2 regions of the Streptomyces sp. NPDC101393 genome follow, and region 1 is predicted to be linked to the other one. Evidence: riboswitches for the same ligand, from Rfam matches in the RefSeq annotation. Region 1 holds a riboswitch; the other holds the start of a gene.

Region 1 (7,337 bases):
GAGACCTGTTGCAGCATCTGCTCGACCTGTCCGGCCGCGGCCGCTCCCTGTTGCGCACCCGCGCTCACGTGGTCCGTCCCTTCACTCTGCAGGGCACGTTGGGGTGCGCCCGCCGTCATCCAACCAGCTTACGAGTGGTCCCGAGAGTAGAAGGGCCGCACGCGCTGCAGCATCCAGTCGGCGACCGGGTCGCCCATGGCGATGTCCAGCATGACGAGCTGTACGGGCCAGCGCACCGGCACGGCGCCGAGCGCACGTCCCAGGGCTGCCAGCGCCGCCTCCCGGGCGGTGCCGTCGTGCAGTGCGGCGGCGGTCGCCTCGACCTGAACACCGACGAACAGCGCGGGCGTGTCGGCCTCGACACTTGCCAGGGCACGCCGGGCAGTCAGGACAAATCCGGCACCGGAGAACTCCAGTCCGGCAGCGGCCAGGAAGTCCACCGGCTCGTCCTGCCAGTCCGGCTCGAAGAGCCGCACCCGTCCGCCGCTCGCCGGACCGTCCGCCTCCGTACGCCCCACCCGGCACAGTTCGGCCACCGCGGGCGGCCCCAGCGGGACACCGACCGTCCCGTCAGGATTGACGGCGATACCGATCTGCGGCGGCAGGCCGCGGGCGAACTCCCGGGCCGGCGCGACGGTGAAGGACATATGGGTGCCGACCACCCGCAGGAACTCCTGCTCGGAGCTGAAGACCGGGACGAACGCCGCGCCGCCGATCTCCACCGTCGGCAGGTCGAGCCCGCCGGCACCCATCCCCGCGCTCTCCGGACCGCCGCCGTTGGGCAGCGGCACCCAGACCCGGCTGCGGCCCAGGACCTCAACGATCCGGCCACCGGCGCCCGGATGCCCCACCGAGGCGGAGAGCACCTCTTCGAGCTCGTTCGCAGGCCATGCCAGCTGCGGTATCCCCTGCTCGGGGACGTTCCCCTGAAAAGTCATCGTGCCCACCCGTTCCGAACCGCACTGTCTGGCAAACGACCCTAGCGGGAGACGACGGGGTGTTCGAAAGGGGTTGGGCGCGGGCAGGTACGGCCGGCCGGTCCGCTCGGGCGCGGACCGGGCCCGGCGGCGTACCGCTCCGGTCGAAGTCAGTCGAAGCGGACGGTCTCCAGCGCGGTCGCCGCCGCCCGGTCCAGCAGCACCGCCGACGCGAAGCCCCTGGGCAGGCGGGCCGCCTCGGCCTCGCCGACCAGCCGGCCCACCGCCCTGCGGTGCCGGGCGAAGGCGTACCCCGACACCCCGCGCCCGCGCGACTCCTGGCCGGACAGCGCCACCTCCGGCGGCACATCGAGCAGCACCAGATGCAGCCCGCGCCCGCCCCGCCCGGCCGACCGGGCGATCCAGCGGCGCACCCAGGCGAGCGTCCCGCAGTCGTGCACGACCACGCTGTCGCCGGAGCGCAGCGCCCGGCGCAGGCCGAGGTAGTGAGAGGCCCGGACCAGCGGGCGGTAGAGGGCGTACGGCAGGCGGCGCAGCCGGCCGCGCTCCCAGCGGACGCGGACGTCCTGCGAATCGATGCGGTGCACCGCGGCGCCCCGGCCGTCCAGCGGCGGCACGATGCGGTGCATGAGGGTGCTCTTGCCGCTGCCCGGCAGACCGGAGACGACCACCAGATCGCCCGCGGGGAAGCGCAGCTCGGCCGCGGGGCGATCGCCCCGGGCGCCGCGCAGGTCCATGGTCGTGGCGCCGCGTCCGGGCCGGACGGCGGCGGGCGCGCGTCTGGGCCGGGGCAGCTCCGGCGGTGCCGCGGGAGTGATGGGTTCCGTGGGCGCGACCCCTGAAGTTGCCGCGAATGCCGCTTCGCTGTGCACCGTGATCGCCCTCCCGGTCCGGTTCGGTTCCGGTTCGAGCCCGTCCCCTACCCGCAGAGTGTCAAGAAAAGGTAATGCGCATCAAGGCGATTGTCCGATCCGTCCCCCGGTGCCTGCCGTGCGGAGCAGCCCGGATCGGGGCGGATCAGGGCGCGGGGCCGGTGTGCGGGCAGCCGCCGGGCGGAGGAGCGAGGCAGCGCGACGGGGTCCGCCGGGCCCCGAGGCGTACGGGAAGTGTCTGCCGGACGCCGCGCGCCGGGCCCGGTCCGCCGGACGGGACCCGGGTGCGGGCGGGGCGCGGGGCGGCCCGGCGGCCAGGGCTCCTGCATCAGGCGATCCCGTGCAATGATGTCGGCGCCACGTGCACACCTTCGTTCGACCGTGCACGGCCAACTCCATACCGGCCGCTTGAATCCGCGCGGGAGAGTCCCCGGCCGCCACGGCGGGGCGCCGAAGGAGCAAGTCCTCCCTTGAATCTCTCAGGCCCCGATACCGCGCGGGCGAGGCAGATCTGAAAAGCGAGCAGTGCCCGGTTTCAGGGGGCGGCTCCACCCAAGGTGCAAACCGGGTCGTTCTTCGCGGACGGACTCCCGGTGAACCTCTCAGGTTCCGATGACAGATGGGGAGAACGTCCTGTCACCCATGCCTGGGAGCCCAGAACCATGACAGATGCCCCCCGCCTCACCGCGCTCGACGCCACGCACCGCGCGCTCGGCGCGACCATGACCGACTTCGCCGGCTGGGACATGCCGCTGCGCTACAGCAGCGAACGCGACGAACACGTCGCCGTCCGCACCCGCGCCGGCCTCTTCGACCTCTCCCACATGGGCGAGATCACCGTCACCGGCCCGCAGGCCGCCGACCTCCTCGACTACGCGCTGGTCGGCAACATCGGCGGCGTCAAGACCGGTCGCGCCCGCTACACCATGATCTGCGAGGCCGCCGGCGGCATCCTCGACGACCTGATCGTCTACCGGCTCGCCGACCAGGAGTTCATGGTCGTCGCCAACGCCTCCAACGCCCAGGTGGTACTGGACGCGCTGACCGAGCGGGCGGGGGGCTTCGACGCCGCGATCCGCGACGACCGGGACGCCTACGCGCTGCTCGCGGTGCAGGGGCCTCAGTCCCCGGGCATCCTCAAGGGCCTCACGGACGCCGACCTCGACGGCCTCAAGTACTACGCGGGGCTGCCCGGCACGGTCGCCGGCATCGACGCACTGATCGCCCGCACCGGCTACACCGGCGAGGACGGCTTCGAGCTGTTCGTACGGCCCGCCGACGCGGTCGCCCTCTGGGAGGCGCTGTCCGAGGCCGGCAAGGACGCCGGGCTCATCCCCTGCGGGCTGTCCTGCCGCGACACGCTGCGCCTGGAGGCGGGCATGCCGCTCTACGGCCACGAGCTGACCTCCGCCACCACCCCCTTCGACGCGGGCCTGGGCCGGGTCGTGAAATTCGAGAAGACCTCCAACAACGGCGACTTCGTCGGCCGTACCGCGCTGGCCGCGGCCGCCGAGCGCGCCGAGAGCGCCCCGCCGCGCAAGCTGGTCGGCCTGATCGCCGAGGGCCGTCGTGTCCCGCGCGCCGGCTACCCGGTCGTCGCCGCCGACGGCACCGTCATCGGCGAGGTCACCTCCGGTGCGCCCTCCCCCACCCTCGGCAAGCCGCTCGCCATCGCGTACGTCGACGCCGCCTACGCCACACCGGGCACCGAGGGTGTCGCGGTGGACATCCGTGGAAGCCATGAGCCGTACGAGGTCGTGGCGCTGCCGTTCTACAAGCGACAGAAGTAGCGCCACACGGGCGGCAGGCGTGCCCCGGCACGCACCGCGCGTCTCACTGTGCAAGACCCCCTTCACGATCACCCCTTCGCGTACAGGAGAATCGAGCCATGAGCAACCCCCAGCAGCTGCGCTACAGCAAGGAGCACGAGTGGCTGTCGGTCGCCGAGGACGGCGTCTCGACGGTCGGCATCACGGAGCACGCGGCGAACGCGCTCGGCGATGTCGTCTACGTGCAGCTTCCTGAGGTCGGCACCACGGTCACCGCGGGCGAGACCTGCGGTGAGCTGGAGTCGACCAAGTCGGTCAGTGATCTCTACGCGCCTGTGGACGGCGAGATCACCGAGATCAACGAGGACGTCAGCAACGACCCCTCGCTGGTGAACTCCGCCCCGTTCGAGGGCGGTTGGCTCTTCAAGGTGAAGATCTCGGGCGAGCCGGGCGAACTGCTCTCGGCCGACGAGTACGCCGCCTTCGTCACCGGCTGAGCCACCCGGCCCGCCGTCCCGCCACCGCCCGCGGGGAAGTGCTTCGCGCCCCCTGACCTCTCCAGGAAGACTCATGTCGCTTCTCAACAGCTCCCTCCATGATCTCGACCCCGACGTCGCCGCCGCCGTCGATGCCGAGCTCCACCGTCAGCAGTCCACCCTCGAAATGATCGCGTCGGAGAACTTCGCTCCGGTCGCCGTCATGGAGGCCCAGGGCTCGGTCCTGACCAACAAGTACGCCGAGGGCTACCCCGGCCGCCGTTACTACGGCGGCTGTGAGCACGTCGACGTCGTCGAGCAGATCGCCATCGACCGGATCAAGGCGCTCTTCGGCGCCGAGGCCGCGAACGTCCAGCCGCACTCCGGTGCGCAGGCCAACGCCGCCGCGATGTTCGCGCTGATCAAGCCGGGCGACACCATCCTGGGCCTGAACCTCGCGCACGGCGGGCACCTGACCCACGGCATGAAGATCAACTTCTCGGGCAAGCTCTACAACGTGGTGCCCTACCACGTCGACGAGAAGTCGAACCTGGTCGACATGGAAGAGGTCGAGCGCCTCGCCAAGGAGCACCGCCCGAAGCTGATCGTGGCCGGCTGGTCCGCGTACCCGCGCCAGCTGGACTTCGCCGAGTTCCGCCGGATCGCGGACGAGGTCGGCGCCTACCTGATGGTCGACATGGCGCACTTCGCCGGTCTGGTCGCCGCGGGTCTGCACCCCTCCCCCGTGCCGCACGCGCACGTCGTCACCACCACCACGCACAAGACCCTCGGCGGTCCGCGCGGCGGTGTGATCCTGTCGACCCAGGAACTCGCCAAGAAGATCAACTCGGCGGTCTTCCCGGGCCAGCAGGGCGGCCCCCTGGAGCACGTCATCGCGGCGAAGGCGGTGTCCTTCAAGGTCGCGGCGTCCGACGACTTCAAGGAGCGCCAGCAGCGCACCCTGGACGGCGCCCGCATCCTCGCCGAGCGCCTCGTCCAGCCGGACGTCACCGAGGTCGGCGTGTCCGTCCTGTCCGGCGGCACCGACGTGCACCTGGTCCTGGTGGACCTGCGCAACAGCGAGCTGGACGGCCAGCAGGCCGAGGACCGCCTCCACGAGGTCGGCATCACGGTCAACCGCAACGCCATCCCGAACGACCCGCGGCCCCCGATGGTCACCTCGGGCCTGCGGATCGGCACCCCGGCGCTGGCCACCCGCGGCTTCCAGGAGGAGGACTTCCGCGAGGTCGCCGACATCATCGCCGAGGCGCTGAAGCCGTCCTACGACACCGAGTCGCTCAAGGCCCGGGTCAGCGCGCTGGCGGACAAGCACCCGCTCTACCCGTCGCTCTGAGACGGGACGCGGTCCGGCGTGAGCCGGGTCACGTGACGCGATGCACGACGTGAGGGCCCGGTCCGCCGGACATCCGGCGGACCGGGGACGAGCGGGCCCGGGGCCGTGGGTTCCGGGCCTGCCGCCCGCACCCCCGTCCCTTTCCCCTTCGAAGGGCGGGGGCGGCCTGCGCCGGCAGGCCGCCCCCGCCCGGTGGACGAGCGCCTTCCGGCTCGGGACGGCGCCGGTCACCGCGCCCGGCAGCCCCGATTCCGGCGGCCGTGGCATCCTTCCCGGCGGCCCGGACATCGCTCCGGCCGCCGTCCGGGACCGCTCCCTCCGGGCCCTACGGGCCGGTGACGACGCCCACCGGGCCGGGCCGGGACCGACCGGGTCCGGCCCCGTGCCGCACCGGCCCCAAGGGTCACCCGCCCCCACACCCCGGCAGCCGAAGCCCTGCCGTCACCTGCCCTTACGCCCGACGACGGCCGCCCGACGGTTCCCGTCCGACGGCACAGCGCCGGGTCCGCGTTACGCTCGACAGTCGGCGCAGAAACGTACCTCCTGCCCCATTGCTCCACCGTCCACCACGAGCAGACAAGGGAGTCCGCCACCGTGGCCATCTCCGTCTTCGACCTCTTCTCCATCGGCATCGGCCCCTCCAGCTCGCACACGGTCGGTCCGATGCGTGCCGCCCGCATGTTCGTCGGACGCCTCAAGAAGGACGGTCTCCTCGCGCAGACGGTCTCGGTACGCGCCGAACTGTTCGGCTCGCTCGGTGCCACCGGCCACGGCCACGGCACCCCCAAGGCCGTACTCCTCGGCCTGGAGGGCCACTCCCCCCGCACCGTCGACGTCGAGAACGCGGACGCCGAGGTCGAGCGGATCCGCACGGCCAAGCGGCTGCGGCTGATGGGCGCCGAAATAGGGGACGCCCACGAGATCGACTTCGACGAGTCGACCGAGCTGATCCTGCACCGCCGCCGCGCCCTGCCCTACCACGCCAACGGCATGACCCTCTTCGCGTACGACGGCACCGGCGCCCCGCTCCTGGAGAAGACCTACTACTCGGTCGGCGGCGGCTTCGTCGTCGACGAGGACGCGGTCGGTGAGGACCGCATCGTCCTCGACGACACCGTCCTGAAGTACCCCTTCCGCACCGGCGACGAGCTGATGCGGCTCTCCCAGGACACCGGCCTGTCCATCGCCGCGCTGATGCTGGAGAACGAGAAGGCCTGGCGTACGGAAGAGGAGATCCACGACGGCCTGCTGGAGATCTGGCAGGTCATGCAGGCCTGTGTGAGCCGCGGCATGTCCCAGGAGGGCATCCTCCCCGGCGGCCTCAAGGTGCGCCGCCGGGCCGCGAACTCCGCCCGCCAGCTGCGCTCCGACGGCGACCCGCTCGCGCACGCCATGGAGTGGGTCACCCTCTACGCGATGTCCGTCAACGAGGAGAACGCGGCCGGCGGCCGGGTCGTCACCGCGCCCACCAACGGCGCGGCCGGCATCATCCCCGCCGTCCTGCACTACTACATCAACTTCGTGCCCGGCGCGGACGAGGAAGGCGTCGTCCGCTTCCTGCTCGCCGCCGGCGCCATCGGCATGCTCTTCAAGGAGAACGCCTCCATCTCCGGCGCGGAGGTCGGCTGCCAGGGCGAGGTCGGCTCCGCCTGCTCCATGGCGGCCGGCGGCCTGGCCGAAGTGCTCGGCGGCTCCCCGGAGCAGGTCGAGAACGCCGCCGAGATCGGCATGGAGCACAACCTCGGTCTGACCTGCGACCCCGTCGGCGGACTCGTCCAGATCCCGTGCATCGAGCGCAACGGCATGGCGGCGGTCAAGGCCATCACCGCCGCCCGCATGGCGCTGCGTGGCGACGGCCGCCACCACGTCTCCCTCGACAAGGTCATCAAGACCATGAAGGAGACCGGCGCCGACATGAGCGTCAAGTA
Region 2 (7,337 bases), on a different contig from region 1:
AAATCGCGGCTGGCGATCCGCTCGAGCACTTGGGTGTTCATCATGCGGGGCAGTCCGTCGGCCCCCGCAAGATTCAGTTCTATCTCCAGGCCCATGAGGTTCTTGGGGCGGTCGAACCTCTCCTCTTTCAGGAGTCGCGCCAGCCCCTCCAAGCACTCGTGAAGCTTTCTTCGATAACGCTCCCGGCCGGCCGGGTCGAGCCCGTCCGCGGCGACCTTCTCGCCCATCGAAGGGTCCCTCCTCAGTGAACGGCCCGCGGCCACGGGCCGGTTGGGCCGTCCCCGACACCACCGGGGCACGCGGCTACGGTCGATGATGCCCCGGCGATCTGATCGAAAACGCCGCACCGACGTGACGGTGGCGATAGGCTCGAAGTGACGGAGTGCCTGGCACATTCCGTGGGCATACCTCAACGGCGATCGCCGTCTGCAATTGCATCGGGAATTGCAAGGACGAGATCCGGCCTACCGCTTCGGCGAGGAATTACGAGGCGATCCCCCGGAAACCCCACGCAAAGCGGGGGAAAACACCCTGCGAAGGGGTCCGGATTCCGCCTTGCCGGAAATCCACAAGGCGGCTAGCCGAAACACTTTCAGAACATACGTCGTATAAACTCCGCTGACGAGGCTGAGAGTTGGCGCCCGGCATTGCGGTGTTCTCACCGGAGCTGGAGCACAGCGTCCGACCCGCCGGGCCCAGCCCCGGTCGGCCGTGCTCTCACCCCGCATGCTGACAGCGCCGTCCGCATTTACCCCGCTCCACCGTGTCTCCGAGTGAGAGGCGACCCACCATGCCGCTGCATGTTCCCCCTGCTCCCGCGCCCGCCCTGCGCAGCGTTCTCGCCGCCCTCGGCTCCCCCAGTGCCGTCCGTGAGGCACCGGCCCACGCCCTGCGCGCCCATCAGGGCCCGCTGAGCCCGGACCACCCCCTGCCCGTCCACGTCTGGGACGACGTCAGCCGCGCCGGCGGGCCGGGTCGCACCCGCCTCGCCGGCTGGCGCTTCCTGGTCCGCGACGGAGAACGCGCCGTGGCGGCGGCCGAGGCGATGCTCACCGCCGACGGCTGGACGTTCTCGCACTTCTGCGGCGGCCCGTACGTCACCGCGACCGAGCAGGCCCTGCAGCAGGCCGAGGCGCTCCCGATGGCCTACCAGCCGCGGTTGCTGTCCGTGCCGGAGCTGTACATGCTGACCTTGTGGCTGCATCACGACATCACCTCGGACGGCGCCGAGGGGGTTCCGGCGCCCGCCGACCTCCTCGTACCACTGGCGCCCGCCCCGCCGGGGATCGCCGCACACCGTCCGCAGCGGGTCGCGGATCTGCTGCCCCGGCTCACTCTCCGGGTCACGCCCGGTCCGTTGCTCGGCTCACCCGCCTGACCTTGGACCGCGGGCCGGATCCGGCCCGCACCGCGGCGTACGCCGTCTCTCAGGAGCGCGCCCCGAGGCCCATTCGGCCGCGGGGCGCGCCGCTGTTCTCACCCGCGCGGCCTAGCCCGCCGCTACCACTCCCAACCCCCCTCAGCGGGTGCTCATTTGGGAGCAACCGCCCGCACGGGTGACGCGTCCGTATCGAGTGAGTACCGCTGCTGCGAAATCCCTGCGGAATCATCTCCGTAGGGCAACACTGGGACCGACCGAGGAAACGGGGGAGCGGCCATGACCACCTCATCGCGCCGCACGACGACGTTCACCACACCGCAGCGAAAGACAACTCCCATGTGTCAGCACCAACCGCCCTGCCCGACCGCAGACTCCACCGACCGGGAAGCCGCGCATCCCGTGGCACACCACCCGGAGCAGGGTTGGAGCCTGCTGTGCAACGGCGTCCTCCTCTTCGAGGACACCGGTGAGCTCCTGCCGGACGGGCAGGTCATCGCCCCGCACCGCACCTCGCGGGTCGTCACCGCCGTCTGACCCGCGCAAGGCCGCGCGGACGACGCACGCCCACCGCAGGGACAACAGGGCCCCCGGCACACCTGCCGAGGGCCCTTGAAGTGTGTCCGTGGAGGCTCAGCCGTCGTACTCGTCCATCGGGGGGCAGGAGCAGACGAGATTACGGTCGCCGAAGGCACCGTCGATGCGGCGGACCGGCGGCCAGTACTTCTCCGCGGCCACGACACCGGCGGGGAAGACCGCCTCCTCGCGGGTGTAGGAGTGCTTCCAGTCACCGCCGAGCGCACCCGAGGTGTGCGGGGCGTTGCGCAGCGGGTTGTCGTCCTTGTCCCACTCCCCCGAACCGACCTTCTCGATCTCCGCACGAATCGCGATCATCGTGTCGCAGAAACGGTCCAGCTCGTTGAGGTCCTCGCTCTCGGTCGGCTCGATCATCAGCGTGCCGGCCACGGGGAAGGACATCGTCGGCGCGTGGAAGCCGTAGTCGATGAGCCGCTTCGCGACATCGTCGATGCTCACGCCGGTCGCCTTGGTCAGCGGCCGGACGTCGATGATGCACTCGTGGGCGACCAGGCCACCGGGGCCGGTGTACAGCACGGGGTAGTGCGGCTCCAGGCGCTTGGCGATGTAGTTGGCGCTGAGCACCGCGACCTGGGTGGCGCGCTTGAGGCCCTCGCCGCCCATCAGCCGGACGTACGCCCAGGAGATCGGCAGGATGCCGGCCGAACCCCAGGGAGCCGCGGAGATCGGACCGACGCCGGTCTCCGGGCCCGCGGTGGGCTGCAGCGGGTGGTTGGGGAGGTACGGCGCGAGGTGGGCGCGGACACCGACCGGGCCGACGCCGGGGCCGCCGCCGCCGTGCGGGATGCAGAAGGTCTTGTGCAGGTTGAGGTGCGAGACATCGCCGCCGAACTTGCCGGGCTCGGCGAGACCGACCAGCGCGTTGAGGTTGGCGCCGTCGACGTAGACCTGGCCGCCGGCGTCGTGCACCGTCGCGCAGATCTGGGTGATGTGCTCCTCGAACACGCCGTGCGTCGAGGGGTAGGTGACCATCAGCACCGCAAGCTGCTCGCCGTACTGCTCGATCTTGGCGTGCAGGTCGTCGATGTCGACCTCGCCGTCCTCGCCGGTCTTGACGACGACGACCTTCATCCCGGCCATCACGGCGCTGGCGGCATTGGTGCCGTGCGCGGAAGACGGGATCAGGCAGACCGTGCGCTGCTCGTCGCCGTTGGCGCGGTGGTAGGCGCGGACGGCCAGCAGCCCGGCCAGCTCACCCTGCGATCCGGCGTTCGGCTGGATGGAGACCTTGTCGTAGCCGGTGACCGTGGCCAGCCGCTCCTCCAGCTCCTGGATCAGCGTCAGATAGCCCTGGGCCTGGTCGGCGGGCGCGAACGGGTGCAGCTGACCGAAGGCGGGCCAGGTGACCGGCTCCATCTCGGTGGTGGCGTTCAGCTTCATCGTGCAGGAGCCGAGCGGGATCATGCCGCGGTCCAGCGCGTAGTCCTTGTCGGCGAGGCGACGGAGGTAGCGCAGCATCGCGGTCTCGGAACGGTGCTGGTGGAAGACCGGATGCGTGAGGTAGTCGTCCGTGCGCAGCAGCGCCTCGGGCAGCGCCTCGGCGGCGGCCGCGTCCAGCTGCTCGACGTCACCTTGGACACCGAAGGCGCCCCAGACGCCGGCCAGCTGCCCGCGCCCGGTGGTCTCGTCGCAGGCGATGCCGACGAGGTCGGCGTCGACCTGGCGGAGGTTGACGCCGGCCTCCCGGGCGGCGGCGACGACCTCGGCGGCCCGGCCGGGGACCCGTGCGGTCAGCGTGTCGAAGTACGCGCCGTGCACGATCTCCACGCCGCCGGCCCGCAGACCGTCGGCGAGGACGGTGGCGTAGCGGTGGGTGCGGTGCGCGATGGCCTTGAGGCCCTCGGGCCCGTGGTAGACGGCGTACATGCCCGCCATGACGGCGAGCAGCACCTGGGCGGTGCAGATGTTGCTGGTGGCCTTCTCGCGGCGGATGTGCTGCTCACGGGTCTGCAGCGCGAGACGGTAGGCCTTGTTGCCGTCGGCGTCGACGGAGACACCCACCAGGCGGCCCGGCAGGCTTCGGGCGAACTTCTCGCGTACGGCCATGAAGCCGGCGTGCGGACCGCCGAAGCCCATCGGAACGCCGAAACGCTGGGTGGTGCCGACGGCGATGTCCGCACCGAGCTCGCCGGGCGAGGTCAGCAGGGTCAGCGCGAGCAGGTCGGCCGCTACGGTGACGATCGCGCCCAGCTCATGGGCCTGCTCGATGACGGCGCGGGGGTCGCCGACCGCGCCGGAGGCTCCCGGGTACTGCAGCAGCACGCCGAAGACGCCGCGCTCGGCGATATCGGCCGGAATGCCGTCGGACAGGTCGGCGACCACGACGTCGACGCCGGTCGGCTCCGCACGGGTCTGGATCACTGCGATGGTCTGCGGCAGACAGTCGGCATCGATCAGGAAGACGCCCTGCTTGACCTTGCCGACGCGGCGGGAGAGCGCCATCGCCTCGGCGGCGGCGGTGCCCTCGTCCAGGAGGGAGGCACCGGAGGTGGGCAGCCCGGTCAGGTCGGCGACCATCGTCTGGAAATTCAGCAGCGCTTCGAGGCGGCCCTGCGAGATCTCCGGCTGGTAGGGCGTGTACGCCGTGTACCAGGCCGGGTTCTCCATGACGTTGCGCAGGATCACCGGCGGGGTGAAGGTGCCGTAGTAGCCCAGGCCGATCATGGAGGACAGGACCTTGTTGCGGTCGGCGAGACCGCGCAGCTCGTCCAGGACCTCGGCCTCGGACCGCCCCTGCGGCAGGCCCAGCGCCTCGGCGCTCTTGATCACATCGGGCACGGCGGTGGCCGTGAGCTCGTCCAGCGAACCGAATCCGACGTGCGCGAGCATCTTCGCCTGCGCCTCGTGGTCAGGCCCGATGTGCCGGTGCTCGAAGGGTGTGCCGCGCTCCAGCTCGGTCAAGGAGATGCGATTGGTGGTCATCTGCGGGGGCCTCCTGGTCATAGCGACCTTCGAGGGGCACCAACGCGCTGGTGCCCGGACGGCCTCCCCCTCTGTCATCTCAACCTGAGAGCTTCACCGGTCCGCATATCGCGGTCCGACTTTCACCGTCGGTGAGGAGGGGTCCGGCGCTGTGCCTGTCCGTGGCCCGCCCTGCTTTCCAGAGTGACCTCGTCCATGCGGTACGTGTGCCTGAGAGATTCCGGGGAGGATTTGCTCCTTCGGCGCCCCCGTCGCGAACGACAAAGGACTCTCCCGCATGGGGTCTGCAGCCATTCGCCAGCCTACCAGCGAGCCTCCTGGGCAATCTTTCGAGTGGCCGGGGCATGAAATGTGCCGTTTGGTAGTTGTCACAGGACAGTTGCGACCAATTGGAGGGGCCGTGCAAACCGATATCGATCCCCGGAGCCTGATCGGCCGCAAAGCGTTCGACCGGCAGGGCGCCAAGATCGGCACGATCGACGAGGTGTACCTCGACGACGCGACGGGGGAGCCGGAGTGGGCGGCCGTACGCACGGGTCTCTTCAGCCGGGACGCGTTCGTCCCCCTGGAGCCGAGCGAGATGGTCGGCGAAGCGCTGCACATCCCCTACGACCGCAAGCTGATCAAGGACGCCCCGGACTTCGGTGTCGGCCGCCACCTCTCCCCCGAGCAGGAACTCCAGCTCTACCACCACTACCGGCTGGATATCTCCTCCCCGGCCTCCGATTCCGTGTCCTCGTCCCGCGACAAGGACTTCGGCCGGATCGCCGGCTCGGAGGACTGAGCGCCGCCGGCCGCCCCGCCCACCAGCGGCAGTGGCTCCGCCGCCTGCAGGGCCGGGTCGTCAACGCCGAAGGTCCGCACCCTCCCCGGTGCGGACCACGGCGTCTCGAAGCGCACGGTCACCCGCCCCACCCCGCTCCCCTGGACCCAGCCGGCCCCGAATTCGTCATGGACCACGTCCAGCCCCGGGTGCCAGCGGCGCGGCCGCTCCTCCTGCGGCTCCGGCTCACCCGGACCGCCCGCCCGCTCCGCTTCCTGGCGGGCCGCCTGCGCCGCGAGGGCCGCCTGCGCGCTCTCCGCCGCCTCCCGCTCCGTGGCGAGCTGGGCGAACAGGTCCTCCTGTGTGAAGTCGGCGAGACCGCTGACCCCGACACCCAGCAGCCGCACCCCGCCCGTGGTGTCCACCGTCTCCAGCAGGCGCGCGGCGGCTTCGCGTACGACCCCGGGATCGTCGGTGGGGCCGCGCAGCGTCTCCGAACGGGTCAGCGTCGAGAAGTCGTAATTGCGCACCTTGATGATCACCGTGCGCCCCGAGCGCCTGGCGGCCCGCAACCGCTGCACGCACCGGTCCGCCAGGCGCACCAGCTCGGCCCGCACCCGCGTCCGGTCGGTCAGATCGACCTCGAAGGTGTCCTCGACGGACACGGACTTGGCGTCCCGCTCGGCCACCACCGGCCGGTCGTCGCGGCCCAGCGCCATCGCATACAGCCCGGCGCCGTGAGACTTGCCCAGCAGGCGCACCAGCTCCGCCTCACCGGCCTCGGCGGTCTCCGCGATGGTGTGGATCCCGGCCCGGCGCAGCGCCTCGGCCGTCGCGGGGCCCACTCCGGGCAGCGTGCGCACCGTCATCGGGCCCAGCAGCTCCCGCTCGGTACCCGGCTCGATCACCACCAGGCCGTCCGGCTTCGCCGCCTCGGACGCGATCTTGGCGAGCATCTTGGCCCCCGCGAGCCCCACGGACCCCGTCAGGCCGGTCACCGACCGGATGTCCTGCCGCAGCCGCACCCCCACGGCGCGCACGGCCGACGTCTCCGCGTCGATGCCGCCCGCCTCCAGATCCACGAACGCCTCGTCCAGGCTCAGCGGTTCCACCAGCGGCGACAGCTCGTGCAGCAGCGCCATCACCTGGTCACTCACATGGCGGTAGACGCTGAAGCGCGGATGGAGATAGGCCGCATTGGGACACAGGCGGCGCGCCTGGGCCGTGGGCATCGCGGACCGGATCCCGAAGACCCGGGCTTCGTAGGACGCCGTGGACACCACTCCGCGCGGCCCGATCCCGCCGACCACCACGGGCTTTCCGCGCAGGCTCGGCTTAGCCGCCTGCTCGGCGGCCGCAAAGAACGCATCCATGTCGAGATGCAGGATCGTCGGCGCACGTCTCACATGACCGATGCTGCCGCATGCCACTGACAATGGCCCGATGCCGGGCCGGGCGGTGCCGTGAGCGGCTCAGACCGCCCGGTGACGGCGTCGCGCCAGCTCGTCGTGCGGATTCTTGCCCACCAGCGTCTCGCCGGTGTCCACCCGCTCCGCGTGCAGCTGTGACAGCGCGCCTTCCACGTCCCGCCACACCACGCCCACGGCGATCCCGAAGACGCCCTGACCGCCCTGGAGGAGCTCCACGACCTGGTCGGGCGAGGTGCACTCGTAGACC

Evidence for each region. A riboswitch is a leader RNA that binds a small molecule or an ion and turns the genes downstream of it on or off. The one in region 1 is predicted to bind glycine.
Region 2: linked by a shared signal. The riboswitch ahead of gcvP (aminomethyl-transferring glycine dehydrogenase) and the one ahead of gcvT (glycine cleavage system aminomethyltransferase GcvT) in region 1 are both predicted to bind glycine.

The regions. Positions count from the first base shown of each region.
Region 1 is NZ_JBIWNU010000001.1:291,482-298,818, forward strand. Features, by position in the region: gene ACIRQ7_RS01235 (enhanced serine sensitivity protein SseB C-terminal domain-containing protein) at 1-68, opposite strand, end outside; gene ACIRQ7_RS01240 (enhanced serine sensitivity protein SseB) at 129-938, opposite strand; gene ACIRQ7_RS01245 (AAA family ATPase) at 1,088-1,675, opposite strand; glycine riboswitch at 2,220-2,315, shown strand; gene gcvT (glycine cleavage system aminomethyltransferase GcvT) at 2,473-3,600, shown strand; gene gcvH (glycine cleavage system protein GcvH) at 3,699-4,076, shown strand; gene glyA (serine hydroxymethyltransferase) at 4,150-5,409, shown strand; gene ACIRQ7_RS01265 (L-serine ammonia-lyase) at 6,004-7,337, shown strand, end outside.
Region 2 is NZ_JBIWNU010000002.1:926,126-933,462, forward strand. Features, by position in the region: gene ACIRQ7_RS09790 (glutamate-cysteine ligase family protein) at 1-227, opposite strand, end outside; gene ACIRQ7_RS09795 (hypothetical protein) at 791-1,378, shown strand; gene ACIRQ7_RS09800 (DUF5999 family protein) at 1,718-1,915, shown strand; gene gcvP (aminomethyl-transferring glycine dehydrogenase) at 2,012-4,897, opposite strand; glycine riboswitch at 5,086-5,183, opposite strand; gene ACIRQ7_RS09810 (PRC-barrel domain-containing protein) at 5,298-5,681, shown strand; gene ACIRQ7_RS09815 (DNA polymerase IV) at 5,591-7,066, opposite strand; gene ACIRQ7_RS09820 (MerR family transcriptional regulator) at 7,133-7,337, opposite strand, start outside.